4 regions of the Rhizobium sp. LjRoot98 genome follow, and region 3 is predicted to be linked to each of the others. Evidence: riboswitches for the same ligand, from Rfam matches in the RefSeq annotation. Region 3 holds a riboswitch; each other region holds the start of a gene.
The links. A riboswitch is a leader RNA that binds a small molecule or an ion and turns the genes downstream of it on or off. The one in region 3 is predicted to bind cobalamin.

Region 1 (7,537 bases), on a different contig from region 3:
TCCGCTTCTTCATGACCAATGCCCGGCGCAAGCTGAACGTCGTTTCCAATACCCAGGCGGTCGCGCAAGCCGTCCGGCGTGATCTCATCCCGGCCTTTTGATCATTTCCCGCTCCCTTTCTCTCCCGTGAATGCAATGGACTCGGACGTCCTTCCGGACGTCCGAGTCCATTGCATATCGGCGTGCATTAGAAACCTGTCACTACCGACAGTTATGCCCGCCGCCGATACCTGACAGCATTTGCTCTCCGCATTCATACACAGGAGCAAACGATGATCAGGATTTTCAACCGCAACACCGGCAAGCAACATCCGGACGATATCGACGCCATGTTCCAGTTGCGAAAGCGTGTCTTTCACGACTTGCTGAAATGGGATGTGTCGGTCCGCGGCAACTGGGAAATCGACAATTACGACGACGTCAATCCGCTCTATGTGCTGTCCTACTCGGATGAAACAGGCAAATTGCGCGGTTCGCTGCGCCTCCTGCCGACGCTTGGGCCGAACATGCTGGATGATACGTTTCCGATCCTGCTTGGCGACAACCCACAGGTGCGTAGCGCGTCCGTCTGGGAATCAAGCCGCTTCTGCATCGATCCGGCCATCTCGCAGGATCGCGGTTCCAACCAGGTAACCATCGCCGCCGCCGAACTGATGTGTGGCGTCGGCGAGCTTGGGCTGTCGTCCGGCCTCAGCCATATCGTCACCGTCACCGACGTTTTCCTGGAGCGGATGTTCCGGCGGATGGGATGCCCCGGTGAACGGATTGGCGAGCCACAGCGGATCGGCTCCGTCTATGCTGTCGCCGTTGCCTGGGAAGTCACAGCCGGCCTTCTGGACAGGATGAAGGCGGTCGCCGAAATCGCCGGTTCCGTGCTGGAGCGGCCGATGTCGCTTGAAATGGCCAGGGCTGCTTAAACTATCCAGCCTGGCGGGAGTTCGGCCGATTGTGGCTCTCCCGCCTCGCCCGGCATGTTTCTCCCGCCGCCCGTTAACGCTGCTATGCGGAGTGCGTTGCAGCCCCGTCGAATGACGGTATGATAAGGGCAAAGTCAGAGTGCGCGGGATGTTCCTTCGCACCCGGCACGGTGCCGGTATGCTCAGGCGAGAGAAACACGTGATCTTCCGTTCCATATCCCTTGCGGCGCGAGCAGTTCCGCTTCTTCTGGTTATGACGGCCACGGCCGACGCCTCGGCGGTGTGCGAACGCCTGAATGCCCATCTTGCCGGCCTGCCGAAGATCGTCGCCTCCAATGCCAATCTACGCGACTATACAGGGGCGATATCCCGCCAGAATCTGGACCTGCGGCAGGCACGCAGTGATTTGAGGCGCATGGGATGCAGCACGGGCAGCGTCATCATTGTCGGCGGCCCGAATGAAGAGGTCTGCCAAAGCCTGAGCAGCGAAATATCACAGATGCAAATGGATCTGGAAACCCTGAAAGCCCGTCGGCAAAGCCTGCTCGACGGCAACGATAGCGATATTGCCCGGCGGCGCATTAACGCCGCACTTGCCGCCAATCGCTGCAACGAGGAGGAGAGTGACGTCCTCAGCGCCGCGGTCGAAGAACCGGAAACCCACCGCAATATCCTCAATGACCTGCCGCCGATCAGCGAGGGGTATTCGGATCCGTACGGCAACGCCGGCTTCGCCACGCCGGAAGACGGATTTGGCCCGAGCGCAGAATATCCCGGCAGCTTGCGCACCATGTGCGTAAGAACCTGCGATGGGGCATTCTTCCCAATCTCGTCGAACTCATCGCCGGCCGATTTCCAGCGCGATGCCGAAACCTGCCAACGGCGCTGCCCCGGGACAGAAACGGCGCTCTATTATCATGCGATGGCGACAGAAGAGACAAACCAGATGGTCTCCGCCGCCACCGGCGAACCCTATGCCGACCTGCCCTCGGCTTTCGCCTACAAGACCCGCGACCTCAGCCAGCCCGGCCAATGCGGCTGCTCTCCAGCCGGACGCACCGCGACACAACAGAGCACACCCGACAACGGCAAGGGCGTTCTTGAGATTCGCACCCGCAAGAAGGCGGACCCGATCGAAGTGAAAAGCGCCGTCGCGGACAGGCCATACAATCCGCAGGACAACAAGGTCCGCGTCGTCGGCCCAAGCTATCTGCCGTCGCAGGAAACCTCGATCGACCTGAGGCATCCGGCAGGCCCCGGATACCAGCCGCAGCAGACCAATTGATCAATCATCCGGCCTGATGCCCCACGCATCCGCGAACACCAGATCTTCAAGCGGCAAACGCTGGCGCCAGCCTTTGACGGCCAGTTCCGGTTCGGCATAGAGCGTATCGACATAACCAAGGCACAGCCAGGCGATGATCTCGATATGATCGGGAATACCAAGCACATCCTTGATTTCGCGCTCGTGAAAAATGCTGACCCAGCCGACGCCGACACCTTCGGCCCGCGCCGCAAGCCACAGGTTCTGCACCGCACAGACGGTGGAAAACGCATCCATGCGCGGATTGTGCGTCCGGCCGAGGACGACCTTGCCCGCACGCGCCGGATCACAGGTGACACAGATGCTGACGGGCGCCTTGCGGATGCCCTCCAGCTTCAGCGACCGGTATTTGTCCCGCGTCTCGCCCTCAAACATCAGCGCTGCCTCTTCATTGGCCCGCTGAAAAGCCTCAAAGACACGCGCCCGCCTCTCCTCGTCGCGAACGACGATGAAATTCCACGGCTGCATGAAGCCGACGGAGGGTGCGCTGTGGGCGGCGGCAAGAAGCCGCGCTATGACATCATCCGGCAAAGGTGCGGGCAGGAATTGATCGCGCACGTCGCGGCGGGTTTCGATGGCGCGGTAGACGGCGGCGCGCTCGTCCGGTGAAAATGCGTCCGCCCTCACAAGGCGGTCTTGCGGTTCAGCTTGCATCGTTTGATCCCCAACAATGCGAAACCTCCCGCCGTCCGCGCGGGGCTGGTCTATCTCGTCAGGCCGGTCTTCTGACTGCGGATCAACCGATTTTGCCGCCTTCCCGGATCACATGAAAATCCAGTGGCAGAATTCTGAAAGAATTCAGAAATTCATCAATGCAAAATCGTCCCCGTCACAGCGTTGGGCACGTCCCGGACTTTCACCGGGTTCCCGATTCTCCCGTTTTCACGGGCACCTGAGCAGGACCGATATGGGCATGGCGGGCCGCCAAATGCAAGATGGCCCGCCTGATCTCCTTACATCGCAGCGACCGGATGCGGCGAACCGTCATAGGCGCCCCAGATCGACTGATCGAAGCAGATCACCGAACCGGTCATCAAGCCGGACTCCCTCGACGACAGATAGGCGCAGGCACGCGCCACTTCGGCCGGATCGACCAGACGGCCGAAAGGCTGGCTTGCCGCTGCCTTTTCCAGCCAGTCGCTGGCGGCGCCATGAAATTCGCGCTGGATGCGATCCTCGCCTTCCGAGGCCATCCAGCCGATGTTCAGGCCGTTGACCCGGATCCGGTTGCGCAGCAAAGCATAGGCGGTGTTCTTCGTCAGGGTTTCCAATGCCCCCTTGGAAGCACAATAGGCCGCAATGAACGGCTGGCCGGCCTTGGCCGACATCGAGCCGATATTGACGATGGTCCCCTCGATCTTTTCCCGGCGCATGACGTTGATCGCTTCCTGCATCAGGAAGAACGGCGCACGCACATTGACGGCGAACATCCGGTCGAACAGTTCCGGGCTGGTGTCGAGGATCGTACCACGATCGGTAATCGCAGCCGCATTGACCAGCGCATCGACACGGCCAAACGCCTTGTCGCAGGCGTCTACCACCTTGCGCGCATCCTCCACCTGTTCCAGATCGGCCTGTACGTAGACGACCTTGGTGCCGGTCGCCTTGCCGATCTCGGCGGCCTTGGCTTCGCCCTTGGCGGCATTGCGGCCGCAGATAACGATGCCTGCGGCGCCGCGCGCGGCAAACAGCGTTGCGATCGTGGCGCCTAGCCCTTGCGTGCCACCGGTGACGATCGCGATCTTGCCGTCGAGACGGCCATAGTCATTGCTCATTGTTTTTCCTCCATTTTCGATATCGCTGATGCCAAAAAACTCCCGCCCGGCATTCGGGCAGGAGTTCAAATTGCAAGGAATATTTCCGTTAGCTGAGCTTCTTCTCCGACTGAGCCGCAAGCGCCGCTGCAAATGCGGCTTCCTCCCAGCCACCCGAAAGCGCTTCGTGCATCAACTGCGCCTGCGTTTTCGGCGCAAGCCCGCCGACTGGCGGATCCCGGTCGAGATTGGTCGGGAAAGAATATCCTTCGGCGCAGGACGCAATCGCACAAGCGGCTTCCGCAGAAGTCAAACGGCCATCGGTAAGCATTGCCTTCAAGGCTGGATAGAGAACGGCACTCATGCGCTCCCGGTTGACCGTTTCCATCGCGCGTCCAAACGCCGAGGACACTTGGAGGAGGTTTGCCACCCGCTTGATACCCTCGGAACGATTGGTGCCCGCAGCATGGAAAAGGGCCGGATTGAAGAAGACCAGGTCGCCCTTCGACAGCGGCAACTGCACATGGTGGCGATCGAAATAATCGCGAAACTCCTGACGTTTCAGCGCCAGATAGCCCGGAACATAGGTTTGGCTATAAGGAAGGAACAAGGTCGGTCCGCTTTCCAGCGGCATGTCGCAATGAGCAACCGCCCCCTGCAGCGTCAGGACCGGCGACAGGCGATGGACATGTGCCGGAAACTGCTCGATGACGGATGAGGTCTGAAAACCAAGATGGTAATCCCGGTGCGCCGATTGCGCTGCCCCGCCCGGATTGACCCGGTTGACCTGCGCCGTCATCTGATAGCTCGGTCCGAGCCAGGCTTCGCTGACCAGCGCGATCAGGGCATTGCCATAGTAGGCGGCGAAATTACGCGGATCACGCAGGCAGTGCTTTTCAAGCGAATTCCAGATGCGGTCATTGGCGCCCGGCTTGGCAAAATGGTCGCCGCCACCGCTATTGGTCCGGTGCTGTTCATTGATGATATCGTCGAAAATGCCGCTCGCCGCATCGATGACAGCCGTATCCTCGAATGCCCGCTTCAGCACGACGACGCCCGGCCCGGTCGCAAAGGCTTCGCAGATTTCAGCCAGCACCGCCCGGCGTCCTTCGCCGGTCTGAGCCGCCTTCAGCACATTTGCGCTGTCATAAATCAGAACATTCTTCTCGACGGCCGCCGCATGCGGATAGTCGGCAAGCGATGTCGTGCACTCCACCTCAGCGCGAAAATCCTCAAGATCGCAGGCAGCTTCCGTCAGCCAGACCCGGTCAGCTCGCTGTTTTAGAATATTGTCGGTCTTCATCCCGTTTTCCTCCCGCCGGATGTCTGTCGATGACCGCACTATACGCGGAGGGAAAAGCTTTGATATAGAGCAGAAACACCTCAAAAAACCATCAGAACGGACCCACGATGGCCCACGAATTTCTGGTCAAGGACATCGCTTTTCAGGCAGGCCTCAGCATCGCCACCGTCGACCGCGTTCTCAACAATCGCCCCGGCGTACGCAAACAGACGGAACTGCGTGTCCACGCCGCCATCCGCGAACTGGAAAAACAGCAGGCCGGAATCGAAATACAGGGCCGCAAATTTGCCATCGACATCATCATGGAAGCGCCAGACCGCTTCACCGATACCGTGCGCGATGCCTTCGAAAGCGAGAGCCTGACATTTCTGCCGACAATCTTCCGCTCCCGTTTCCATTTCGCCGAATCGATGCGGCCGCAGGAGATCGTCCAACTGCTTGACCGGGTGCGCCTGCGTGGCACCGATGGCGTCGTCCTGAAGGCGCCGGATGTCCCCGAGATCAGTTCCGCCGTCACGCGCCTCGAACAATCCGGCATTCCCGTTGTGACGCTGGTCACCGACCTGCCCAATGCACCCCGCACGGCCTATGCCGGAGCGGACAACAGGGCAGCCGGCGAAACCGCCGCCTACCTGATCGGCGAACGCTTTGCCGGTCAGCCGGCAACGGTACTGGCGACCCTGTCGAGTAGCCGTTTCCGTGGGGAAGAAGAGCGGGAAATCGGCTTTCGACGCATATTGCGTAACCGCTATCCATCAATTGGTATCGTCGAAATCAGCGAGGGTCTTGGCCGCGATGATCCAACCGGGGCTTTAGCTGCGGCCGCCCTTTCAAACAATCCGGGCATCAACGCCGTCTATTCAATCGGCGGCGGCAATCGCGCCGTGGTGGCTGCCTTTGCCGCGGCCGAGCGAACGTGTGCGATATTCGTGGCACACGATCTCGATGCCGGGAATCTCGATCTTCTCCGGATGGGTAAAATCCATTTCGTCCTGCATCACGATCTGAAGGCCGATGTGCGCACCGTGTTTAGGGCGATCATGAGCCGCCGCGGTGCCTTGGCCGCACCGGGTATCGCGCGCCTCTCCGCGGTGGAAGTCATCACGCCCTACAACATCCCGCTATCGCTTCGATGAGCTACGCCGCCTGGCCGGTGTTCGGGATACATCACCAAGTCAGCCAGGATACGGTTTCACGCGCCATTTCCCTACGCTCGACCGGAAATCACCCCTGAAAGGCCGCCGACGACGCACAACAACTGTCTTTCAGTCGGACGCTTCGTTCAACGAACTTGGTTGGCAATCCGATCATTGCCCGTGGCCGGCTGGTAGCGCACGAAGGCGAATTCCCGGCCATCCGGCGACCAGTTGGGAACGTTGATGGTGCCCTGCCCACCAAACAGCGCAAACAGGGTTCGGGCATTGCCGCCATCCGGGTCCATCAGCCGCAACCGCACATCGAGATCGCGCGGATGATCGAAGACATCCCCGTCATAGGAGATGACCAGCAGGTGCTTGCCGTCGGGAGACGGATGCGGAAACCAGTCGCCATACTCGCTGTCGGTAATACGGGTCACATCCGAACCATCCGGGCGGACACGCCAGATCTGCATCCGGCCTGTACGGCTGGAATTGAAATAGATCCATTCGCCGTCCGGGCTGTAGTCCGGGCCATCGTTACGCCCCTCGCCGAAGGTCAGCCGCGTTTCCTCGCCGCCGTTCACGGGGATGGTGTAGATATCGAAGACCTGACCGCGGATGCCGCAATAGGCCAGCGTCCTTCCGTCCGGCGACCAGCCATGCCAGTAGGACGGCCGGTTCTGCGTCACCTGCTTGGGCAGTCCGCCATCGGCCGGAAGCGTATAAATCGTTGATGCGCCATACTCGGTCTTGTCGCTGATGACGATGGTCCTGCCATCAGGCGAGATGCCATGGTCGTTGTTGCACGTGCGAGCAAAGCCCGTATCGATCAAACGCGGCTCGCCGCCCGGCAATGGCAGGCGGTATAACAGGCCGTCGCCATTGATCACCAGCGACTGCCCGTCCGGCGACCAGTTCGGTGCCTCCACCAGCTGTTCCGTCTGCCAGACGATGCGGGTTTCGCCTGTGGCGACCGTGTAGATTTCGACCGAACTGCGCATGCCGTCGTCTCCAGTTGCAAGTCTACCGGTCGCGGAACCGGTTGGTGATTGGATAGCGACGGTCGCGGCCAAAGTTCTTCTTGGTAATCTTCACGCCCG
Region 2 (7,537 bases), on a different contig from region 3:
GGCGGCGAGAAGCAGCGGGTGCTGGTGGCCAGGGCGCTGGCGCAGGAGCCGGATATCATCATCCTTGATGAGCCAACCAACCATCTCGATATCCGCCACCAGCTGGAAATTCTTCATCTGCTGGCCGGGCTGAAACTGACCATCGTCACCACGCTGCACGATATCAATCTGGCCAGCACGTTCGCTACCCATGTGGCGCTGATGCGCGACGGCCGGATGGTCGGCTTCGGCCGGCCGGACGAGGTACTGACGCCACACGCGATTTCGGACACCTTCGGCGTCACTGCCCTTGCTCATCCCGTAGAGGGCAACATCGCAGCGCGTTTTTCATTTTCCCTCAAGACCGCCTGAACCGAAAGGACCAACCATGCCCTCTTTCCGCCTGCTCGCCTCCGCTGCGGGTTTTCTCGCCACGACACTCATCGCCATGCCGGCATTTGCCTATCCGGTCACCGTCAAGAGCTGCAACCGCGAGATCACCTTCGATGCCGCGCCGAAGCGGGCAATTTCCCACGACGTCAATCTCACCGAGATGATGCTGGCTCTGCAACTGCAAGACCATATGGTTGGCTATACCGGGATATCCGGCTGGAAAACGCTGGACGAGAAGCTGCGCGAAGGCGTCAAAGCGCTCCCCGAGCTGGCGGAAAAATATCCAACCAAGGAAGTCCTGCTCAATGCCGACGCCGATTTCTTTTTCGCCGGCTGGAACTACGGCATGAAAGCCGGTGGCGAGGTGACGCCCGAAACACTCGATCCGTTCAAGATCAAGGTCTATGAACTGACGGAATCCTGCATTCACATCATGGCGAAGGCCAAGCCGACGATGAACGACATGTTTGTCGATATTCTCAATCTCGGCGCAATCTTCGGCGTCGACGACAGGGCGAAAGCCCTCGTCGCAAGCTACGAAAAAGGGCTTGCCGACATCAAGAACCGGATTGGCGAGGTCAAGCAACCCGTGCGCGTCTTTGTCTATGATTCCGGCACCGGAAAACCGTTTACATCCGGACGTTTCGGTATTCCAACCGCGATGATCGAGGCGGCCGGGGGCATCAATATCATGGAAGACGTGGAGAAAAGCTGGACCGAAGTGTCCTGGGAACCGGTAATCGAGCGCAATCCGCAAGCGATCGTCATCGTCAATTACGGCGACGTGAGCGCCGAGCAGAAGATCGCCTTCATGAAGGAAAATCCCGCCTTCAAAAGCCTTGATGCCGTCAAGAATGACCGTTTCGTCGTGCTCGACTATGTCGAAGCCACACCCGGCCCGCGCAACATCGATGCGATCGGCCGCCTCGCTGACGCATTTCATCCCCGCAACATGTAGCCTCCGCGGCCCCTAAACACCCGGCCGGGTGGGCTGATCTGCCCGGCCTTTGCTTTCTGCGGACAAGATGGACCTGACATGACCAGTGGCCGACTTCTTCTGATTGTGACCGTACCGGCAATACTGATCGGCCTTTGTATCACGGCAGGTGTCTCTCTGGGCGCTGCTCCCATTTCGTTCGTCACCGTCTGGTCCATCGTTGTCAACAAGCTGGCCCCGGGCCTGATCGAGGTCACATGGTCGGCAGGCCGCGATAGTATCGTGTGGGATGTCCGCTTTCCGCGCGTCATTCTGGCTGCATTGGTGGGTGCGGGTCTTGCCGTCGTCGGCGCCGTGTTGCAGGCTGTCACACGCAATCCGCTCGCCGACCCGCATCTGCTCGGGGTTTCCTCCGGCGGCGCGCTCGGCGCGATCCTGGCGCTGCTTCACACCGGCCTCATCTTCGGTCTCGTCACCGTGCCACTGTTTGCATTCATCGGTTCGCTTCTCGCCACTATCGCCGTCGTCGCGGTCACCCGCTTTACCGGCCAAGCGGCGGACCGGCTGGTGTTGTCAGGCATTGCCGTCGCCTTCGTTGCAACAGCTCTTGCCAATCTCCTGATCTTTCTTGGTGATCCTCGTGCCGCTCATACGGTTGTATTCTGGTTGCTGGGCGGCCTGGGGCTGGCGCAATGGCCACACCTTGTCTATCCCGCCGTTGCTCTCGGCGGCTGCCTCGTCTGGCTCATCTTGCGCGCACGGGAAATCAATGCGCTGGCCATGGGCGACGAGACTGCCGCAACGCTCGGCATCCCGGTCGTCCGCTTTCGGGCACAGTTGTTCGTGATCACCGCTCTAGTAACTGGGGTGATGGTGGCCTTTTCGGGCGCCATCGGGTTTGTCGGGCTGATGGTGCCACACTTCGTCCGGCTTGCCGCCGGTAGCGACAACGTCCGTGTTATCCCGCTGTCGGCGCTCACCGGCGCCGTGGTGCTGATCCTTGCCGATATCGCCTCCCGTGTCGTCATGGCGCCGGAGGACATACCGATCGGCGTGATAACCGGTCTGGTCGGCGGCCTTGCCTTCATTGCAATCCTGCGGCGTTAAACGGGGCCCTTGAACGGACCATTGCCGCCGCCGGATCACCAATGTGATCGTAGCTGCTGTGGAGCCTCAACAGGTTGTCCCGACGGAGACCGGGATGACCGATGGCAATGTTCCTTATCATGACAGGTCGCACGGCATGAGAACGCCACTATAGTCTCAAACGTGACTTGCACAACCGGCGCGTGCTCCGCAACAAAGGCGCGACGGTTTCCCGCAAGGGAATCAAAAGGGAACGCGGTGCGGATGTCATGCATCCAATGCCGCGACTGCCCCCGCAACTGTAAGCGGCTAGCTTCCTGTCAACACGCCACTGGGCTCCGCCTGGGAAGGCGATAGGGAGCAGCGAACCGCGAGTCAGGAGACCTGCCGTCAGCCGTTGTCATACGTGAACACGCTGGGCGGGGTGTCCTGGTGAAAGCCGAATCTTCGCCGCAAAACAATGCGGCGAAGGCGGCTTTGGTCGCGGTGACGTGCAACGTACCGCTGGAGCATTCCACCTTGTTTTCCAAACCTCACGCCATAGGCGCCTCAAAAAATGCCGCCCTCCGCCTCGATCCCAAGTATCGTCCAATTCGTGCTACATTACTGTCTGGCAGCGCACTCGCCGCCGTCCTCTTGACGGCGGCGAGTGGTGAAGCGCAGGAGGTCGTGCGAGGTAAAAAGCCACTCACAGACCAGGTCACCGAGCTGGAAACCATCAGGGTCTCCGGCAAGGGTGATCGAGTAGGGCCGGGTCCAAATCTCAAGGCCCGGTCGAACGCGGGTAGTCGCCTCGATCTCACGCCGTTCGAAACGCCTGCCAGTGTCGAGATCGTTGACGGAGACACCATCCGCAAGCGCGGTCAGACCGACGTCAACCAGGCCATCGCACGTAACGGCACAGGCATCACCTTTCTGGGCTCGCCGGGCAATGGGGGTACCTCCCTCGGCATGCGCGGCTTCACCGGCAATGGAGCCGTAGCGCGCCTTTACGATGGTACGCGCTTCTATCCCGCAGCCGGCACCATCAGCTTTCCCTTCGATACGTACACGGTCGATCGCATCGAGATCCTGCATGGGCCGGCCTCCGTTCTTTACGGCGAGGGTGCGATTGGCGGTGCTATCAACATCATTCCGAAGAGGCCGCTTACCGATAGCCGCCGCAATGAGATCGTGACGACGATCGGCACCGACGGCAAGAAGGGGCTGGCCTTCGGCAGCGCCGGGCCGATCAACGACAGCCTGGCCTATAGTCTTGATGTCAGTGCGAGGGATACGCGAGGCTGGATCGAACGTGGCGATGCGTCGAATCTCGCCATATCCGGGAGCGTCCTCTGGCAGGCCACCGATGATCTGAAACTCACTTTTTCCCATGACTACGGCGACACCGAGCCCACCGCATATTTCGGTACCCCGCTTGTCGATGGGAAACTGGACAAACGCCTGCGCAAGCAAAACTACAACGTCGCCGACGCACTCAACCGCTACCAGGACAACTTCACTCAGATCAAGGCCGAGTGGCAGGCTGCGGAAAATCTCACTCTCAACAGCACCAGCTACCGCATCTCGAGCGACCGCCAATGGCGAAACGTCGAGAGCTACCTCTACCAGCCAGCGACCAAAACGGTGTTGCGAAGCGACTACATTGCCGTCCACCATGATTATGAGCAGTACGGCAACCGCACGGATTTGGTGCTCGACAGCACAGTTGCCGGTATGGACAACAACACCGTCATCGGTTTCGACATAAACCGCATTCGCTTTGCGAACACCAACAACTCACCCTATCCGGGCGCCTCAACTGTCCCTGCCATCGATTTCGATCCAGGTAAATTCATCGGGCCAGACAACCTCCTCACGAACAACCGCAGCACGGTCTGGCAATATTCACTGTTCGCCGACAACAGGCTGGCGCTGACGGATCAGTTCTCGATCGTTGGTGGTCTGCGTTACGACAGCCCCACCGTGAACCGCTCCAACCCACAGACCGGCGTCGCTTTCGAGCGGACTTACGATTCGCTGAGCTGGCGGGTGGGTATGGTTTACAATCCACACCCCGACGTGGCGCTCTACGCACAGTACTCCGCGGCATCCGAACCGATCGGCAACCTTTTGTCGCTGTCGGATGCGCAGAAGGATTACGCACTCCCCGAGGGAGAACAGTATGAAGTTGGGGTCAAATACAGTTTCCTGGACGACCGAGCCGAAGCGACATTTTCGGCTTATCGTATCGTCAAGACGAACGTATTGGCCCGAGACCCCAACAACCACACCATCATCCGCCAGATCGGGCAGCAGTCGTCCCAGGGCATACAGGCGGCAATCGGACTGGAGCTTAATGGAGGATGGCGCATCGATGCCAACGGCACCATTCTAAAGGCTGAATTCGACAACTATATTCAGGCGAGTGGCGATTTTTCCGGAAAAACGCCACCCAACGTCCCCCGCTTTGCCGCTAATTTCTATGCCTCCTGGGACTTCGCTGAAAACTGGATGGCGCAGGCCGGGGTCCACTATGCCGGCGAGGCGTACACCAACAATGCCAACACGGCGACACGGCCGGCATATGCTGTCGTGAATGCCGGCCTGCAGTGGAGGCCGACCGAGACGGCTTCACTCGACCTCTTTGTCGAGAACCTGTTCGACGAGGTTTATGCTACCTCGGGCAGTTCGACACAATGGATGTTGGGCGCGCCCCGGTCGGCCACGCTTTCTTTGAGGGTCGCTTTTTGACGACCCTGCCGCCATCACTGTCCAAGGCAGCCGCCTTGGATAGTGACCTTGTTGCCGGCCCTAACTAGCGGGGCCGGCAGATTCAATCGACCGCGCAGCCGCCACCGGCCGCTCGCGAGCAGTGTCTTGCTGGGCCGCAAAGATACCTGAACCCTGATGGTGCACGCCGCTGCCAGTCCCCGGAAAGAGCGGCATGCGTTGAGACAAGAGGTCATCCGGAATCTCGGCGCTTTGACCGCAAATGTCATCGGCACTGCACCAAAAGTTGACGTCACTGACGCGAGGTTGAGCCAGAAACCTGACGGCCATCGATACTGCGACACGGTTGCATCGTGCGCCGGGAGGGGAGGGTTGGCAAAAGGCGGTGCGCCTGGCTGGTCGGCTTCCTGCGTAGTCTTTCCAAATTTTTCGGCGGCAGCACCGAGTGACCAGTCATCCGCATCGGGTGCACTGCCTCTCGAGCAGGCACAATTTAAACGGATAAAGTGTGCCGACTTTTCATCATGTCACACTGATATCGCCACCAGATGGCCCGGCGAAACTTCGTGATACTGGATCGGCACGGCCTTGTAATCCGCCGGACGCATCGGGCTTCTGATCTCGTCATTGCTGATCTTGTTCTTTTCCCGGCGCCGATCCGGATTGGGGATCGGCACGGCCGAGATCAGCTTTTTCGTATAGGCATGCTGCGGATTGCCGAAGACAGCAGCACGCGGACCGATCTCGACGATTTCGCCGAGATACATTACCGCCACGCGATGACTGACGCGCTCGACGACGGCCATGTCGTGGGAGATGAACAGGAAGGCGAGGTTGAGGCTTTGCTGCAGGTCGAGCAGCAGATTGATTACCTGCGCCTTGATCGAGACATCAAGCGCCGAGACGCTTTCATCGGCGACGATCACCTTCGGATCGAGCGCCAGTGCGCGGGCGATGCAGATGCGCTGGCGCTGGCCACCGGAAAATTCGTGCGGATAGCGCGACGCCATGTCGGCGGACAGGCCGACCTTGACCAGCAAATCCGCCACCAGATCGCGCGCCTGCTTTTCTGTTCCCATCCTGTGTTCGAGATAGGGTTCGGCGATCGCCGCGCCGATGCGCATGCGCGGGTTGAGGCTGGCGAAGGGATCCTGGAAGATCATCTGGACGCTCTTGCGCATCTCGCGCATGCCGTCCTTGTCGAGCGTCAGGACCTCGGTGCCCTCGACCATGACGGAGCCAGCCTGCGGCTCGATCAGACGCATGATGGCGCGGCCGGTGGTGGACTTGCCGCAGCCGGATTCGCCGACCAGCGACAGGGTTTCGCCGGCATGCAGATCAAACGAGACGTTTTCGACGGCATGAACACGGCTGGTCAGACGGCCAAACAGGCCCGAATGGATGTCGAAACGCTTGGTGAGGTTGCGCACTTCCAGAACCGGGCGCTTGCCCGAGGCGACCGTGTCGATCGTTTCGGCGGGGGTGTCGGGCAGTCCGGTTGCCGGATCGACAATCGGAAAGCGCATCGGCCGGTCCTTGCCGTTCATCGACCCCAGCACGGGCACGGCCGACAGAAGCGCGCGGGTGTAGGGATGCTTGGCGCGGAAGAAGATATCGCTGGTCGGGCCGGTCTCCACCTGTTCGCCACGATACATCACCACTGTGCGGTCGGCGATTTCAGCGACGACGCCCATGTCATGCGTGATAAACAGAACAGAGGTGCCTTCCTCTTCCTGAAGGGTCTTGATGAGTTCCAGGATCTGCCCCTGGATGGTGACGTCGAGCGCCGTCGTCGGCTCGTCAGCGATCAACAGCTTCGGCCGCGAGGCAAGCGCCATGGCAATCATCACGCGCTGACGCATGCCGCCGGAAAACCGGTGCGGATATTCGTCGAAACGGGAAGCGGCCGCAGGAATGCGCACCTTTTCCAGAAGCCGGATGGTTTCGGCCCGGGCATCGCGTTTGCTCATCGCCGAATGACAGAGAAGCGCTTCGGAGATCTGGTCGCCGATCGTGAAGAGCGGATTGAGGCTCGTCATCGGTTCCTGGAAGATCATCGCCACATCGTTGCCGCGCACCTTGCGCATTGCGCTTTCCGGCAATTTGAGGATATCGCGCCCGTCAAGCAGCACACTGCCTTCGATGCGGCTGGTATCAGTCTGCAAAAGCCGCATGATCGACAGTGAGGTGACGCTCTTGCCGGAACCGGATTCACCGACGATCGCCACCGTTTCACCGGGGGCGACCGCGAACGAGACGTTGCGCACGACCGGTTTCCACTCCCCGTCGACCATAAAGGATGTCGTCAGGTTCTCCACCGACAGGACGGGCTGCGCGGGGTCGATCTTGTGGGCGAGGGAACTGGCCATGGCGGAATCCTTTGTTGGGTTTCAGAATGGTCGGATCAATCCGGCCAGCGCAGAGCGCCGT
Region 3 (7,537 bases):
TGGCCGAGGATGCATGCCTGTCAGTTTACCGCTCCGTTTAAGGCAGGCCTCAAACGGTTACCCAGATACCTATGCGCTTTTTCCGGTCGGACGGGAGTACGTTACGGTTACAATTGCCTTGCAGGCGACATCACGCACGTGAAAGTGTGCCGCTTGCGCCCGGTGAGCCAGCTGCCGAAGGGAAACCGTCTAGAAATCCCAGTCGTCATCCTCCGTCGCAACGGCCTTGCCGATGACATAGGACGAGCCGGAGCCGGAGAAGAAGTCGTGGTTCTCGTCAGCATTTGGAGATAGTGCCGAAAGGATCGCCGGATTGACCTTGCAGGCTTCGGCCGGAAACAGCGCCTCGTAGCCGAGGTTCATCAGCGCCTTGTTGGCGTTGTAATGCAGGAACTTCTTGACGTCCTCAGTCAGCCCTACACCGTCATAGAGCGTTTCGGTATATTTGGCCTCATTATCATAAAGCTCGAACAGAAGTTCGTAGGCAAAATCCTTGATCTCCTGCTGCCTTTCAGCACTCAGCCGCTCCAACCCCTTCTGAAACTTGTAGCCGATGTAATAGCCGTGCACGGCTTCGTCGCGGATGATCAGGCGGATCATGTCGGCGGTGTTCGTCAGCTTGGCCCGGCTCGACCAGAACATCGGTAAATAAAAGCCGGAATAGAACAGGAAACTTTCGAGGAAGACGCTGGCGACCTTGCGCTTCAGCGGATCGAGATTGCGATAATGTTCAAGGATCAGCGCCGCCTTTTTCTGCAGATGCTCGTTTTCCTCCGACCAGCGATAGGCATCGTCGACATCCGGTGTCGAGCAGAGCGTCGAAAAGATCGAGGAATAAGAGCGCGCATGCACCGCTTCCATGAAGGAAATGTTGGAATAAACAGCCTCCTCATGCGGCGTGATCGCATCCTCCATCAGCTTTGGCGCACCAATGCTGGTCTGGATGGTGTCGAGCAGGGTCAGACCGGTGAAGACGCGGATTGTCAGTTGCTGTTCCTCCGGCCGCAAGGTCGCCCAGGACGGGATGTCGTTGGAGAGCGGGACCTTTTCCGGCAGCCAGAAATTTCCGGTCAGCCGGTTCCAGACTTCAAGATCCTTGTCGTCCTCGATGCGGTTCCAGTTGATGGCGCGCACGCGCGAGACGGGCTTGATGGCGATGTTCATGGGATGTCTTTCCTCGATAAAATCTTACGGAGCGCCCGGCCCCTCACCCTGCCCTCTCCCGAGGGGAGAGGAGAACCTGGCGCCAGCCGCGTGTCTCTTCTCCCCATCGGGGAGAAGGTGCCGGCAGGCGGATGAGGGGGCTCCGGGCTCAAGCGTGGCTGAGACGCCTCAAATCAAAGCGTGCACGACACGCAGCCCTGCACCTCGGTGCCGGAGAGCGCCATCTGGCGAAGGCGGATGTAGTAGATCGTCTTGATCCCCTTCTTCCAGGCATAGATCTGCGCCTTGTTGATATCGCGCGTCGTTGCCGTGTCGCGGAAGAACAGGGTCAGCGACAGGCCCTGATCGACATGCTGCGTTGCCGCCGCATAGGTATCGATGATCTTCTCAGGCCCGATCTCGTAGGCATCCTGATAGTAGTCGAGATTGTCGTTGGTCAGATACGGCGCCGGATAATAGACGCGGCCGATCTTGCCTTCCTTGCGGATCTCGATCTTCGAGACGATCGGGTGGATCGAGGAGGTCGAGTGGTTGATATAGGAGATCGATCCCGTCGGCGGCACTGCTTGGAGGTTCTGGTTATAGAGCCCCGTCGCCATGACGGCCGCTTTCAGCGCCAGCCAGTCTTCCTGTGTCGGAATATGGATCCCGGCAGCTTCGAAGACCTCCTTCACCCTCTCCGTCGCCGGCTCCCAGGTTTTCTCGGTATATTTGTCGAAATATTCGCCGGACGCATATTTCGAATTTTCGAATCCCTTGAAGCTTGATCCACGCTCGACGGCGATCCGGTTCGATGCCCGGATGGCATGATAGGTCACCGTGTAGAAATACATGTTGGTGAAATCGACACCTTCGTCCGAGCCATAATAGATGCGCTCGCGGGCGAGATAGCCGTGCAGGTTCATCTGGCCAAGACCGATGGCGTGGCTATCGTCATTGCCCTTCTCGATCGATGGAACCGAGGAGATGTGGCTCATGTCGGAGACGGCGGTCAGCGCCCGGATCGAGGTCTCGATGGTCCTGCCGAAATCGGAGCTATCCATTGCAGCTGCAATGTTCAGTGAACCGAGATTGCAGGAAATATCCTTGCCCATGGTCTTGTAGGACAGGTCATCATTGTATTCGCTGGCTTCGCTCACCTGCAGGATTTCCGAGCAGAGATTGCTCATTGTGATGCGGCCGGCGATCGGGTTCGCCTTGTTTACCGTGTCTTCGAACATGATGTAGGGGTAGCCGCTCTCGAACTGGATTTCCGCCAGCACCTGGAAGAACTCACGCGCCTTGATCTTCTTCTTGGAGATGCGGGCGTCATCCGCCATCTCGCGGTACTTTTCCGTCACCGAAATTTCGGTGAACGGCACACCATAGACGCGCTCCACGTCGTAGGGCGAGAACAGATACATATCCTCGTTGTTCTTCGCCAGTTCGAAGGTGATATCCGGCACGACAACGCCGAGCGACAGCGTCTTGATGCGGATCTTCTCGTCGGCATTTTCGCGCTTGGTATCGAGGAAGCGCATGATGTCGGGATGATGGGCGTTCAGATAGACCGCCCCTGCCCCCTGGCGCGCGCCGAGCTGGTTGGCATAGGAAAAACTGTCTTCCAACAGCTTCATCACCGGAATGATGCCGGACGACTGGTTTTCGATCTGCTTGATCGGGGCGCCCGCCTCGCGGATGTTGGTGAGCGACAGGGCCACGCCGCCACCGCGCTTCGACAGCTGCAGCGCCGAATTGATGCCGCGGGCGATGCTCTCCATGTTGTCCTCGACCCGCAGCAGGAAACACGAGACAAGCTCGCCGCGCTGTTTCTTGCCGGCATTGAGGAACGTCGGCGTTGCCGGTTGGAACCTTCCGGAAATGATCTCGTCGACCATGTCACGGGCGATCGCTTCATTGCCCTGCGCCAGCGTCAGCGCCACCATGCAGATGCGGTCTTCATAACGCTCAAGATAGCGTTTTCCGTCAAAGGTTTTCAGGGTGTAGCTGGTGTAATACTTGAAGGCTCCGAGGAAGGTCGGAAAGCGGAACTTCTTCGCATAGGCGTGATCGTAGAGGTCGCGCACGAAGTTGAACGAATACTGGTCGAGAACCTCGCGCTCGTAATAGCCTTCGGTCACCAGATAATCGAGCTTCTCCCGCAGATTATGGAAGAACACGGTGTTCTGGTTGACGTGCTGGAGGAAATACTGCTTCGCGGCCAGCCGGTCCTTGTCGAGCTGAATCTTCCCCTCGTCGTCATAGAGGTTCAGCATCGCGTTCAGCGCGTGATAGTCAATCGCCGTTTCCGTCGCCTTCAAAGGGCGTTCGGCAGCGGAATGAGGAAAACTGTTGAGCGGTTTTGCGCCCGCATTCCGCGTCAAAGTCTCTGAGACGTCCAAAATCGTTCCAATCCGTTTCTAACGTTGGCGACGTCCTCATCGGTGCCCAGAAGCTCGAACCTGTAGAGATACGGCACTTCGCATTTGCGTGAGATCACGTCACCCGCGAGACCGAACGTCTCGCCGAAATTGCTGTTACCGGCAGCGATCACGCCCCGGATGAAGGATCGGTTGACCGCATCGTTGAGGAAGCGGATCACCTGTTTGGGAACGGCGCCCCGGCCATCATCGCCGCAATAGGTCGGCAGGATGAGGACGAAAGGCTCGCGCACATCGGGCGTTTTCGCGCCACTGCTGACGGGAATACGGGCCGATTTCAAACCGAGCTTGGCGACGAAACGATGGGTGTTTTCCGACAGACTGGAATAATAGACGATCAGCCCCATCGCTCGTCAGACCGTACTCAAGAAAGCGCGCTGATCTTGTCCGGCCGGAATCCGGCCCAATGGTCTTGGCCGGCAATCACGACCGGAACCTGCTGGTATCCGAGACCGATCACCTTTGCGAAGGCGTCCTCGTCCTTGGAGATATCGATGACCTGATAGTCGATACCTTCACGATCGAGCGCGCGATAGGTCGCGGTGCACTGGACGCAGGAAGGCTTGCTGTAGACGGTGATGTTCATGATGGTCCTCGTGGTCTGTGATGTTGCGGGCGCACGAAAGGGTTCCGAGCCGCTGCACGCGGATCCGATCGTGTGGTTTTCATTGCGAGCTGGCGAGCAGGCTAGGCGTGTACCGCCGATCGCGATCCCGCATCTCGTGGTCTGCGAATTCGATTGACTGACATGCCTTCACCCCGAAGCCTTTTTTGGCGGACATCGGAAGAACGCAACACAAAGCGGAGTCATTCCGCTGCACATCACGCGACCTTCCGGACACCCCGCCCGTGGACGTTTTGTTTAAGGCAGGTCTCCTGGCTTGCGGGTCGTGGCGCCTGCTCCGTCTTCCCGAAGACCGATGCCTTCAGTGACTTGAAATGAAACAGGCACTTGCCGCTTACAGTTGCGGGGGCAGCTCCGGATTTGCCCCGCCAAAATGGCTGAACGCACCGCATTCCCTCTTAGCCTCCGAATCTTGCGAGTCAGAGGAACCTTGAACACTAGATATAGTATACGACGTGAAAACAACGTCAATGTGTAGGCTTCGGAAACATGCCTCCTGGCACATAATTTTTCCGGCATTGTGGATAATGGGGCGTTAATACCGGGTCACAGGAATTGCAAAAGGCCCGGAGCATCGCCCCGGGCCTTCGATATTCCAGGATATTGCGAATGCCGATTTACTCGGCAGCGGCAACCGCGCGGCGGCGGCCGATCGTGGCCTGGGTGAGCAACAGCGCGCCAACGGCGCAAAGCGCGATGCCCATGGCCATTGGGACGGCGGTACCGTCGAAGAACACCGATGCGATCACCATGGCGACGGCGGCCGTGACGAAATGCAGCGTGCCCATCAGCGACGATGCCGTGCCGGCAATCTCGCCGTGATCCTCCAGTGCCAGCACCGCGCTGGTCGGAATGACCAGGCCGAGGAAGCCGTAGCCGACGAACAGGAACGCGGCCATGACCGGAAGCTGGTTGAAACCAAGGCTCATGACGATGGCCATCGCAGCCATGGTCAGTGCAAAGGCCGTTACGGCAATCCGCATGACGCGAACAAGCCCAAAACGCTCGCCGAACCAGCCGGTCGCCTGCGATACCGCGAAAAAAGACACGGCATTGACGGAGAAGGCGAAGCTGTATTGCGTCGGCGTCAGCCCATAATAATCGATCAGCACGAAGGGCGAGTTGGCGAGATAGACGAGGAAGCTGGAAATACCGAGCCCGCCGATGAAGGTCAGCGTCAGGAAATTCTTGTCCCTGAGCAGCAGGCCATATGCCGCCATGGCGCTGCGCAAACCGCTTTCGGCACGATGTTCCCTAAGGCGGGTTTCCTGCAATTGCGTCGCCAGCAGGATGAGGCCGATGAAGGCGGCGATCATCACGGCCCAGAACACGCCACGCCAGCCGTAGAATTCGATGACGGCACTGCCGGTCAGCGGCGCCAGGATTGGCGAGATGCTGAAAACCAGCATCAACAGCGACATCAGCCGGGCGGCCTGCACGCCGGTATGCATGTCGCGGACGATGGCACGCGGGATGACCATGCCGGCGGCCCCGCCGATGCCCTGCAGGAAACGGAAGGCGATCAGCGTTTCGATATCGCTCGCCAGCGCGCAGCCGATGCTGGCGAGCGCAAAAATGCCGATGCCGATGTAGAGCGGCGCCTTGCGGCCCCACATGTCGGACAGGGGACCATAGACCAGCTGCGACAGCGCAAAGGAAATGAAGAAGGCGAGCAGGCTGAGCTGCACGACGTGGTTTTCCGCGCCAAAATCCTGTCCGATCGACGGCAGCGCCGGCAGGTACATGTCGATGGCGAAAGGACCGATGGCTGACAAGAGGCCAAGGATGAGGGCAGTCCGGAAGAAGGAGGACGTCATGGGATCATCTTTCAGAAAACAGCGGTACGGAACCTGACCGGTTTCGCGCCGCGTTGCCTCACGGGATTCAATGGAAACGTTTCAAGCCCGCACGCAATGCTTGGGAGGACATCCGCGCGCTTGGCAATTTATGTCAATATAATTGGACACACGTGTAAAATTAGACACCATTGTCTAAAACGTCAAGAGGCATTATCTTGGGCTGATGAAAGCTTCGAATGACCCCATTCCCAAGATGTCCGTCCACAGCCAGCGCGGACAATGCGCCAAGCGCCTGTCGATACTGGAAGCCGCCGCCGAGGTGTTTTGCCGCCAGGGATTTGCCGGTGCGAGCATCGATGAGATTGCATCAGCAGCCTGCGTGTCGCGCCAGACGGTCTACAATCACTATCGGGAGAAGGATAATCTGTTCACCGCGGTGGTCGAGGACGTGATGGACCGGGCAAACGCCATGCTGTTCACCATCCTGTCGACCTTCCCAGAAAAGCCGGACAATCTTGAAGATGACCTCGTCGGCTTTGCCGTGCGCCTCAGCCGCAGCTGCATCTGCAATCAAGACGGAAAATTCCTGCGCAAGCTCGTCCAGTCGGAGGGCGAGCGTTATCCGCATCTGTTTGAAAGTTGGCGCCAGCACGGCCCTGGCAAGATCGGCACGGCGCTGGCGGCGCTTTTCGCCAGACTGTCGCACAAGGGGCTGCTGGAGATCGACGATTTCGACGTCGCGGCTCGTCAGTTCCTGGCGCTGGTCAACGCAGACCTGCAGATGGGCACCTTGTTCGGGGTCACGCCAACCGACGAGGAACTGGACAGTGCGGCCCGCAATGCCGTGCGCACATTCCTGCGGGCCTACGCGCCAGCGCAGGCAAACACCCCGGCGGTCAAGACGGCATGAATTCCGGCGTCAGTTGACGCCGGTGATCATCGAGACAATTTCGTTCTTGTTGGTCTCCGACGTCCTGCGGATGCCGATCTGCTTGCCGCGGCGGAGCACGCAAATACGGTCCGAAAGCTTGAAGACCTGATCGAGGCTATGGCTGATGATCAAGACGCCGATATTGCGCGATTTCAACGACTGCACGATCTCCTCAACCTTGGCGGTTTCAGCAACGCCGAGCGCTGCCGTCGGCTCATCAAGCAGGATCAGTTTTTTGGCCCAGCGAGTGGCCCGCGCAATCGCCACCCCCTGCCGCTGGCCGCCGGAGAGATCGCGGATTGTCGCATGGGCTGATGGAATGCGCACATCGAGTTCCTTCACCAGCTTTTCCGTCTCGGAAATCATGGTCTTGCGGTCGAGCAGGCCGATGCCGTTGGTCAGTTCGCGGCCGAGAAACATGTTCATGTAGACCGTCTGCTGATCGGCCAGCGCCAGATCCTGATAGACCACCTCGATCCCGTGTGACCGGGCCATGGTGGCGCTGGACATGGCGACGGTCTCGCCCTCGATGGTGATCGTACCGGATGACGGGCCGTAGACGCCGGAAACGATTTTGATCAGCGTCGATTTGCCAGCG
Region 4 (7,537 bases), on a different contig from region 3:
GTTTCGACGAAGGGGTATTTCGACCTGATCTGATCCGGCGAGAGGATGTCGAGATCCATGCCCTGATAGCGCCCCATGCCGACGACGCGCTTGAACTCCTGCAGCCGCTCCTTGGAATGACCAAGCCGGATCGAGCCGGTGACATGGTAATTCATCGGATAATCGACCAGCGCGCCCAGTTCGCGGTAGAGCGAGGCCGAATAGCGCTGCATGTTCATGATCGACCAGGAGGACGAAAATGTCGGCACGTTGCCCGCCGCATGCCATGTCGAACCGGCCGTCAGCTCGTTCTTTTCCAGAAGCACGCAGTCCGTCCACCCGGCCTTGGCCAGATGATAGAGAGCGGACGCACCGACCGCACCTCCCCCGATGATCACGACGCGTGCATAAGACGGCAAATTCGACATGGCTGTTCCCTTGTTTGGGGGAAGTTTTGGCCATGAACAACATTTGCATCAAGCCGTCAGAACGGGCTTTATTGATCGAAGAATTCGATTAGATTGAACTAGAAGCCCTCATCCGGCCTATCGGCCACCTTCTCCCCGTAAACGGGGAGAAGGGACAGGCGGCCACCTCCGTCGTCCCCTCTCCCCGCTTGCGGGGAGAGGGATAGGGTGAGGGGCAAAATTGGGAGACACCGGACACACCCATGCAGATCGACCTTATCGAAACCTTCCTCGACCTGATGGAAACCCGCAGTTTCAATCGCACGGCGGAACGGCTGAACATCACGCAATCCACCGTGTCCCATCGGGTCAAGGCGCTCGAAGCACAGTTCAACCGCAAGCTTTTCACGCGCAACAAAGGAGGAACTGCGCCGACTGCCTCCGGCCTGCGTTTCCTCGACCATGCCAAGGCGCTGCAGCATCAATGGCACGAGGCAACCCGCGCGGTGGAAAACGCCGGTACCTACGAGCGCTCGATGCGGCTCGGCATCCAGCATGATCTCGCCGAAGCCTTTGCCGGAAAATGGCTATCAGCCGTCCGGGCCGACCTGCCGACGACCTCGATCTATATGGAGGCCGATTACTCCAACCAGATGAACCGCGATCTGGCAGCCGGCGATCTCGATCTCGCCATCCTTTATACGCCGCATTACCTGCCCGATCTTCACTATGAGCGGATCGGCGAAATGACCTACATGCTGGTCGGCACCGCGACGCGAACGGTCGGCGAATTGTTACCGGAAACCTATATCCAGGCCGTCTACTCTCCGGCGTTCGACCGTGCGCATCGGCTGGCCCTGCCGCAGCTTTCATCCGCTCCGCTGGCGTCAGGCCAGAATATCGCCATTACCGGCCTGCTGAAGACGCTGGGAGGGGCAGCCTATGTGACGAGCAGCACGGCGCTGAGGCTCGAAGGCGAAGGCGCCGCTTTCCCCATCGCAGACGCCCCTCCGATACAGCAAGCTGTCTACGCCGCCACCAGCATCCGCACTCGCCACGCCCACCAGCACCGCCGCATCATCAGCGCCATGCAGGATCTTCTGGAACGATAGCAGCCACAAGCGGCATATGCGGTCAGTGCTGAGTGAGCAGAACCAACTGCTGATCCTCGTTCAACCTGGCCAGCATATCTGCGGCCGGAAGCGGATAGGCGATCGCATAACCTTGCAGCACATCGCATCCAAGGCGCGTCAACAACTTGGCGTGTTCCAGCGTCTCGACGCCCTCGGCAATGACCTCGATATTGAGCGCTTTGGCGATGTCGATGATCGAGCGCAACAGGCGCTTCTGTTCGCGCGATGTGGTGGTCGGCAAAACCAGTTGACGATCGATCTTCATCCGCCGCGGTTTCAGCTTTACCAACCCGATGATCGACGCATGACCGGATCCGAAATCATCGATCTCGATGTCGATACCCATGGCCTTCAGGCCTGCGACGTTGGAAAACACGTCATCTTCGCTGTCGTCGAGAAAAATGGTTTCCAGCAATTCGAATGACAGCATATCCGGTCGGACATCCAGGCGTTTCAATTCGTCGATCAAAAGCGGATCCGACAGGCGGGCAGCCGAGACATTCACCGCAATGCGCGGAACATGCACTCCCTGCCCCATCCAGGCCTGACGGTCCTTCAACGCCGCCTTCAAGATCGCAGCATCGAGATCGTCCAGCCGGCCGAGACTGCCAGCAACCTTGATGAATTCGCCCGGCAGGATCAATCCGCGTTTCGGATGGCGCCAGCGTGCCAGAACCTCCATCCCGACGATGCGCCGGGTCCGCGCATCGACCTGAGCCTGATAATAGGGAATGAACTCCCCTTTTTCCAAACCATGAGCGAACTGCCTGCCAACGCGCTGCTCGGCATTGAGTTGTGCCTTCATCTGAGCCGAATACACCTCGACCCGTCCCCGACCGAGCTTCTTGGCACGATGCAGGGCAATATCCGACTGTGCCAGCAGGCTGCCAATATTGCGGCCACTGGCAGCCGCGACACCGATCGACCCACCGGTGCGCAAGACCTCCTCATTATGCCAGACCGACTGCTTCAACTGCTGCGCCAGCCGCTCTGCACGGATTTTGAGGTCATCCAGCGAGACGAAATTTGCGATCAAAACCGCAAATTCATCACCGCTGACGCGGGCAATGAATGCGTTCTCAGGCACACTGGCTTCAATCCGCCTGGCACAGGATATCAGGACATTGTCTCCCGTCGTATGGCCGGCAGTGTCGTTGATCTGCTTGAACCGGTCTAGACCGATATGCAGGATCGCCAGCTTTTCCGGTCCGGCCTCCCCCGCAAGCTCCGCCAATCGCCTGTCAAAGAAGCGTCGATTGGGAAGTCCTGTTAGATAATCATGTTCGGCTGCATATGCGATCCGCTCGCGGCTCGCTTCAAGGGCAACGGCCCGCGCCTCGGCGATCGCCTTTTGCCGTCGCAGTTCGCGATTGAGCAGCACATCCGCCGTCACATCCCATTCGGCGCCGATAAGGGTGATATGGCCGTCTTCCTCGAAGCAATAGGCGCGTGAACGCAAGTATCGGGTTTCACCGTCCGGCAAAATGATCCGGTATTCCGAAGAATAGGCATCCTTGGCTGCAATCGCCCGGTCGAAATCGGCCTGGGCCTGGGCAAAATCATCGGGATGGATCGCATTCGTCCAGACCTCCGCCTTGACGCGCCTTTGCGTCTTGCCGGTTGCGTAGAGCCGGTGCATCTGCAAATCCCAGACGACTTCGTCTTTCTGTGTGTCGTGCTCCCACACGCCGATCTGAGAAGCGTCAAGCGCAATTCCCAAACGGCGAAGAATATTCTGGAATTCCTGTTCGGACCTCGCCGCCTTCATGGTTTTCTCTGCAGAGGATGCTTCGCGTATCAGCGCCTCCGCATTCTACACCAAGGTTCCTAAAGAACTATTGTTCCATGAGCAAAAAGAGTACTTTTTAAACAAACAACCATTAAGTGCTTCTTCAAAGAAACCCAGTTGCAACTTAGGCGCATCTCGTACTGTATTACATATCAAATTTAGACACTGCGCGGAAAAATCAAGAGCCGCAATGCGCCATTGTTGGTCGCAGCGCCGAATTGACATGACCGGGGTGACGGCATAATCATCAGCAGATCAATTGGTTCCCTGGGAGCGAGGCGCTTTCGGGGAGTAAATGGGAACGTGACGGGTGGACCCATTCTGGGCATCTTTATCACGGCCGACCCCGCGACTGTAGAGCGGTCAGAGGTTGTCATTCCGGTACGTTCAGCCGGTAAAAGCCACTGCGGCGATGGGCGTTTTGCCTCTGCCGCGGGAAGGTGAGACAAGCTCCTTGGCACGAAAGTGCCTGACGCCGCGAGCCAGGAAACCTGCCGGTTGATGAAGGGCATGGTGCCCAATTGGTGGGATATTTCCCACGCGCCATCACGGAGGTTGTCATGGCTACGACTACAGTTTCAAGCGTCCCGCTTTCTCTCAATGACCGTATCACCACGGCTATTCTCGCCCTGTTGATCGGCGGCTTCCTGGTTTTCGGTGCCGGCCTTGCCAATTCCGCCGTGCTGCACGACACCGCGCATGACGTCCGCCACTCCTACGGTTTCCCCTGCCATTGATATAGGCAGTGGGAAGCTCAGCCTTTCCACACTCTATCGATAGGGGATCGCGGGTTTCATTTTGGAAATCACGCGGCCGTGGATTGCGCCCATGCTCCGGCATCGGGCGGGCTTTGCCGTGGGAATTCAAACACAGCAAGCGTTGAGCACTAAAGATCGATCTGCTCCGCTTGATTTTGGGGGTATCAAATGATTGTCAAAACGCTTCTGGCCGCATTGGTGGCTGGATTGATCGCGGGCGTCTTCATGACGGCGGCGCAGGAGTTGCGGGTGGTCCCGCTCATCCTTCATGCCGAGGAATATGAAGTCAAGGAACCTGCCGCCGAACCACCGGCCGCAACCGAAGGCCAGCAGCAGCACTCTTCTCTCGACCGCTCCTCGTTGATCGGCGAAATGCTGTCGGCACTCTCACCCATCACACCCGCCTACGCCCATGAAGGCGAGCACGAAGACGAAGGCGGCATCATGTTCGGCATGAGCCGGTTCTCCGGCACATTGCTTGCCAATCTGGTGGCCGGCGCCGGATTTGGCCTGCTGCTTGCGGGCGCCAGCCTCGCCTTCAATTACCCCATCACGCTGCGCAACGGCGCTCTCTGGGGCGCCTGCGGCTGGCTGGCTATCCATCTCTTGCCCGCCATCGGCCTGCCGCCGGAATTGCCGGGCTTCCCTGCCGCTGATCTCCACGACCGGCAGACCTGGTGGATCGCAGCGATCGTTCTCTCCGTCGCCGGCCTCTATCTTGTCGTGTTGCGCGGTGAGATCCTGGCCAAGATCATCGGCCTTGTCCTGATCGCCGCTCCGCACGTCTATGGAGCGCCACAGCCGACGGACATCTCGAGCCCGGTACCCGCAGTTCTCGGCGCGGAATTCGCGGTCGCCGCCTTGGCAACGACACTGGCGTTCTGGATCGTGCTCGGCGTGATTTCGGGATACCTGAACGACCGGTTTCTGAAATCGGCTTAAGCCCTATCGTTGCGGCGCTAGCATTGCTTGCGCCGCAAGTACATCAAAGGCCGCCTGTGCGCTCGACAAGGGCCTGCAGGCGGCTTTTTTGTGTCTCGTCATCGAGAAGCACGCAGACATCGCAAAAATCCCCACCCTCTGTTCGATAGTAGAGACAGCAGCCGCTTCGCAGCCGGAAGATTCGCTCGACGGGGATGCCATCGCAAACAGCGCCGACCTTGGCGTAGTGCGCCGTCTCGGAAAATACCGGTGAACCGGCCCTCTTGATGATGGCAAGCGCTGCGGCCATTGCGCGATCCGCTTCGCCCAAGGCGGCACCGATCTCCAGAAAAGCCCCCGCAATGCCGTCACCCACCAGCCGCCACTGCGCGACGGGGGATAGGCCAGTGCGGCCTTGCAGCAAGCCGATCACCGGATTGAAGCTCTCGACGAAGCCACCATGAAATGCTGCCACCCAATCATCCCCGCGTGCAAAGCTCCGGAAACGAAAATGAAGGCGGCTGATACCGGAGGGATAAGTGTCCGAAGGCGTCCCCCTGCCATGCTGAACGACAGGTTCGAACCGGAACGCAAGGCGATCCGGATGCAGATTGGGCACCAGCCCCGTCTGTAAATAGACAGCTGCTGCCGCGATGCCGAGATGGTGGCTGTAGAAGGAAATTAGATGGGCGCCTCTGACGCGGTCGTCCATGCCGGCAGCAAAACAATTCTGGTAGTCCAGCAGGCGCTCGACCATATCGCCACCGAGATGCCATGCCTCATTGACCGGCAGAAAATCGCCGCCCTCCCGCCCCAGGGACACAGCTACCTGCGGAAAATGCTCCGCCTGCCAGGCTATGGCGGCTTTTGCGTGCCGCACATCATCCGGTCGAAAGCTGCTTGAAACCCGGTTCTCGCTCAATGGGGCCGCCTGTTATCACCTGGCAGCCGGTTTAGCTTAAAGCCAGCCGCCGGAAAAGCCTGCCCGCCGGAGGCCACGCCGGATAACCGGCGTTTCGCGCAGCATGTTCCAGTAAAGACCACTGCGATGGTTCTCGATCATCATCACCAGCAACCCCTGATCAAGGCCAACGCTACGGTCGTTGAGCCAACCTTCCGCCGTCTTGCCCGGAACGCTCGGGTTGAAACTGCCGATAAAACGCCCTGTGTCGATAACGTCGGGATAGCTCGACAGGATATGCCGTGTCGCCGACATCGCGGCCTGTGGCTCGAACGGCAGACATGCGAGCGGCGCCCAGGGCGCGATCGTGCCATCGTCCGGCCCGAGCGGCGCTCCGCGCGCGGCATAACCGGCAAACTGCTGGCGCCGACCATCCTGCAGCCGGCGGGGGCGTAAGGGGCCATCGCAGGATGTCAGCCCCCATGCGTCGGCACCGTAGCCGGTAAAACCGCCCGGATTGGTGCTCGCATAGTCCCGCTGGACGGCGATCGCCCGGCGGGTATTTTCAAAATAATCCGTGCCGTGCGCTGCCACAGCCTCATCCTGGATGCCACGGAAATCGATCCATGCATGTGAAAACAGGTGGATGAACAGAGGTCCGGCGTAGAGGAACGGCTTGTTCTTCACCGTCATCCAATCGAATTTGCTGGCAAAAGCATCATAGCTTTCCTTGCCGATCGGATAGGATGGCGAAGCCAGAGCAAGCGCATAGAGGATGATCGCCTCGCTGTAGGATTCCCAGCGATAGGGCAGAAAGCCTGTCCGGGGCTTCCATCCGAGCCACAAAGCCCCCTCTCCGTCCAGCGCCCAGGCCCAGTTTGCCCGGGCGTAGAGCATATCGACCTGCGACCGGATCTCTGTCTCGACCTCATTGTCCTGATTAAAATAAGCCGCCGCCGTGATCATGCCGGCGATCAGAAGCGCGCTGTCGATCAGCGAAAGCTCGCTGCGCCATGTCCGCAGACCGGTCTTCATATCGAGAAAGTGGTAGTAGAGCCCCTTGTAGCCGGTGGCGTCCTTGTTGCGGCTTTGCGGGCTTTCGGCAAAGAACCTCAATGTCACCAGTGTTCTTGCCGCAGCGTCCTGACGGCTCATCCAGCCTCTCTCGACGCCGGTAGGATAGGCAGAAAGGCCAAAACCGGTCGCAGCGATGCTCGACGGAGCGCCGGGCAGCGAGGTATCTGCAATCAAGCCGTTTTCGGGATTGACGAACTCTAGAAAGTATCCGAACGCCGCTTGCTGCAACCGGTCGAGAATGACCGTGTCGGTTTCGTTTTTCAGAAGCATTGCAGGCTTACTCCAGTCGATCGAAATTCACTAAAATGGCAGTCAGTACAAATCACCGATTGTTGAAGACGCCCGCATCCGGAACGGTCGCCTCACCTACGATCTGTGTTACATTTTAGTTTCATACGATCCTTAGCAGCGATTGGATGACTGGATGTTCACAACACTTGCGATGTTTCTCACGATTTCGAGCGCGCCGATTGCCACACCGGTCGCTGATGCAGTCCCGGTCGATGTCGCGCTGGTGCTCGCCGTCGATATGTCGGGATCGATGGACATTGAAGAGGCACAGGTGCAGCGCT

Region 1: another riboswitch for cobalamin. It lies ahead of bluB (5,6-dimethylbenzimidazole synthase); the one in region 3 lies ahead of nrdH (glutaredoxin-like protein NrdH).
Region 2: another riboswitch for cobalamin. It lies ahead of ACSQ3J_RS28075 (TonB-dependent receptor); the one in region 3 lies ahead of nrdH (glutaredoxin-like protein NrdH).
Region 4: another riboswitch for cobalamin. It lies ahead of ACSQ3J_RS09025 (CbtB domain-containing protein); the one in region 3 lies ahead of nrdH (glutaredoxin-like protein NrdH).

What each region holds. Positions count from the first base shown of each region.
Region 1 is NZ_CAXUPW020000002.1:514,540-522,076, reverse strand. Features, by position in the region: gene ACSQ3J_RS11080 (LuxR C-terminal-related transcriptional regulator) at 1-101, shown strand, start outside; gene ACSQ3J_RS11075 (acyl-homoserine-lactone synthase) at 273-917, shown strand; gene ACSQ3J_RS11070 (DUF2865 domain-containing protein) at 1,171-2,202, shown strand; gene bluB (5,6-dimethylbenzimidazole synthase) at 2,203-2,895, opposite strand; cobalamin riboswitch at 2,940-3,152, opposite strand; gene ACSQ3J_RS11060 (SDR family oxidoreductase) at 3,195-4,016, opposite strand; gene ACSQ3J_RS11055 (phytanoyl-CoA dioxygenase family protein) at 4,105-5,298, opposite strand; gene ACSQ3J_RS11050 (LacI family DNA-binding transcriptional regulator) at 5,406-6,434, shown strand; gene ACSQ3J_RS11045 (TolB family protein) at 6,581-7,438, opposite strand; gene ACSQ3J_RS11040 (NAD+ synthase) at 7,461-7,537, opposite strand, start outside.
Region 2 is NZ_CAXUPW020000015.1:41,053-48,589, reverse strand. Features, by position in the region: gene ACSQ3J_RS28090 (ABC transporter ATP-binding protein) at 1-351, shown strand, start outside; gene ACSQ3J_RS28085 (ABC transporter substrate-binding protein) at 368-1,330, shown strand; gene ACSQ3J_RS28080 (FecCD family ABC transporter permease) at 1,409-2,416, shown strand; cobalamin riboswitch at 2,604-2,801, shown strand; gene ACSQ3J_RS28075 (TonB-dependent receptor) at 2,828-5,128, shown strand; gene ACSQ3J_RS28070 (ABC transporter ATP-binding protein) at 5,635-7,476, opposite strand; gene ACSQ3J_RS28065 (aminotransferase class V-fold PLP-dependent enzyme) at 7,512-7,537, opposite strand, start outside.
Region 3 is NZ_CAXUPW020000007.1:38,080-45,616, forward strand. Features, by position in the region: gene nrdF (class 1b ribonucleoside-diphosphate reductase subunit beta) at 190-1,164, opposite strand; gene nrdE (class 1b ribonucleoside-diphosphate reductase subunit alpha) at 1,338-3,464, opposite strand; gene nrdI (class Ib ribonucleoside-diphosphate reductase assembly flavoprotein NrdI) at 3,524-3,931, opposite strand; gene nrdH (glutaredoxin-like protein NrdH) at 3,949-4,170, opposite strand; cobalamin riboswitch at 4,434-4,657, opposite strand; gene ACSQ3J_RS20915 (multidrug effflux MFS transporter) at 4,827-6,026, opposite strand; gene ACSQ3J_RS20920 (TetR/AcrR family transcriptional regulator) at 6,262-6,918, shown strand; gene ACSQ3J_RS20925 (ATP-binding cassette domain-containing protein) at 6,928-7,537, opposite strand, start outside.
Region 4 is NZ_CAXUPW020000002.1:70,665-78,201, reverse strand. Features, by position in the region: gene ACSQ3J_RS09040 (GcvT family protein) at 1-407, opposite strand, end outside; gene ACSQ3J_RS09035 (LysR family transcriptional regulator) at 650-1,498, shown strand; gene ACSQ3J_RS09030 (bifunctional diguanylate cyclase/phosphodiesterase) at 1,521-3,287, opposite strand; cobalamin riboswitch at 3,552-3,821, shown strand; gene ACSQ3J_RS09025 (CbtB domain-containing protein) at 3,869-4,045, shown strand; gene ACSQ3J_RS09020 (CbtA family protein) at 4,235-5,008, shown strand; gene ACSQ3J_RS09015 ((2Fe-2S)-binding protein) at 5,052-5,909, opposite strand; gene ACSQ3J_RS09010 (glucoamylase family protein) at 5,946-7,235, opposite strand; gene ACSQ3J_RS09005 (DUF1194 domain-containing protein) at 7,390-7,537, shown strand, end outside.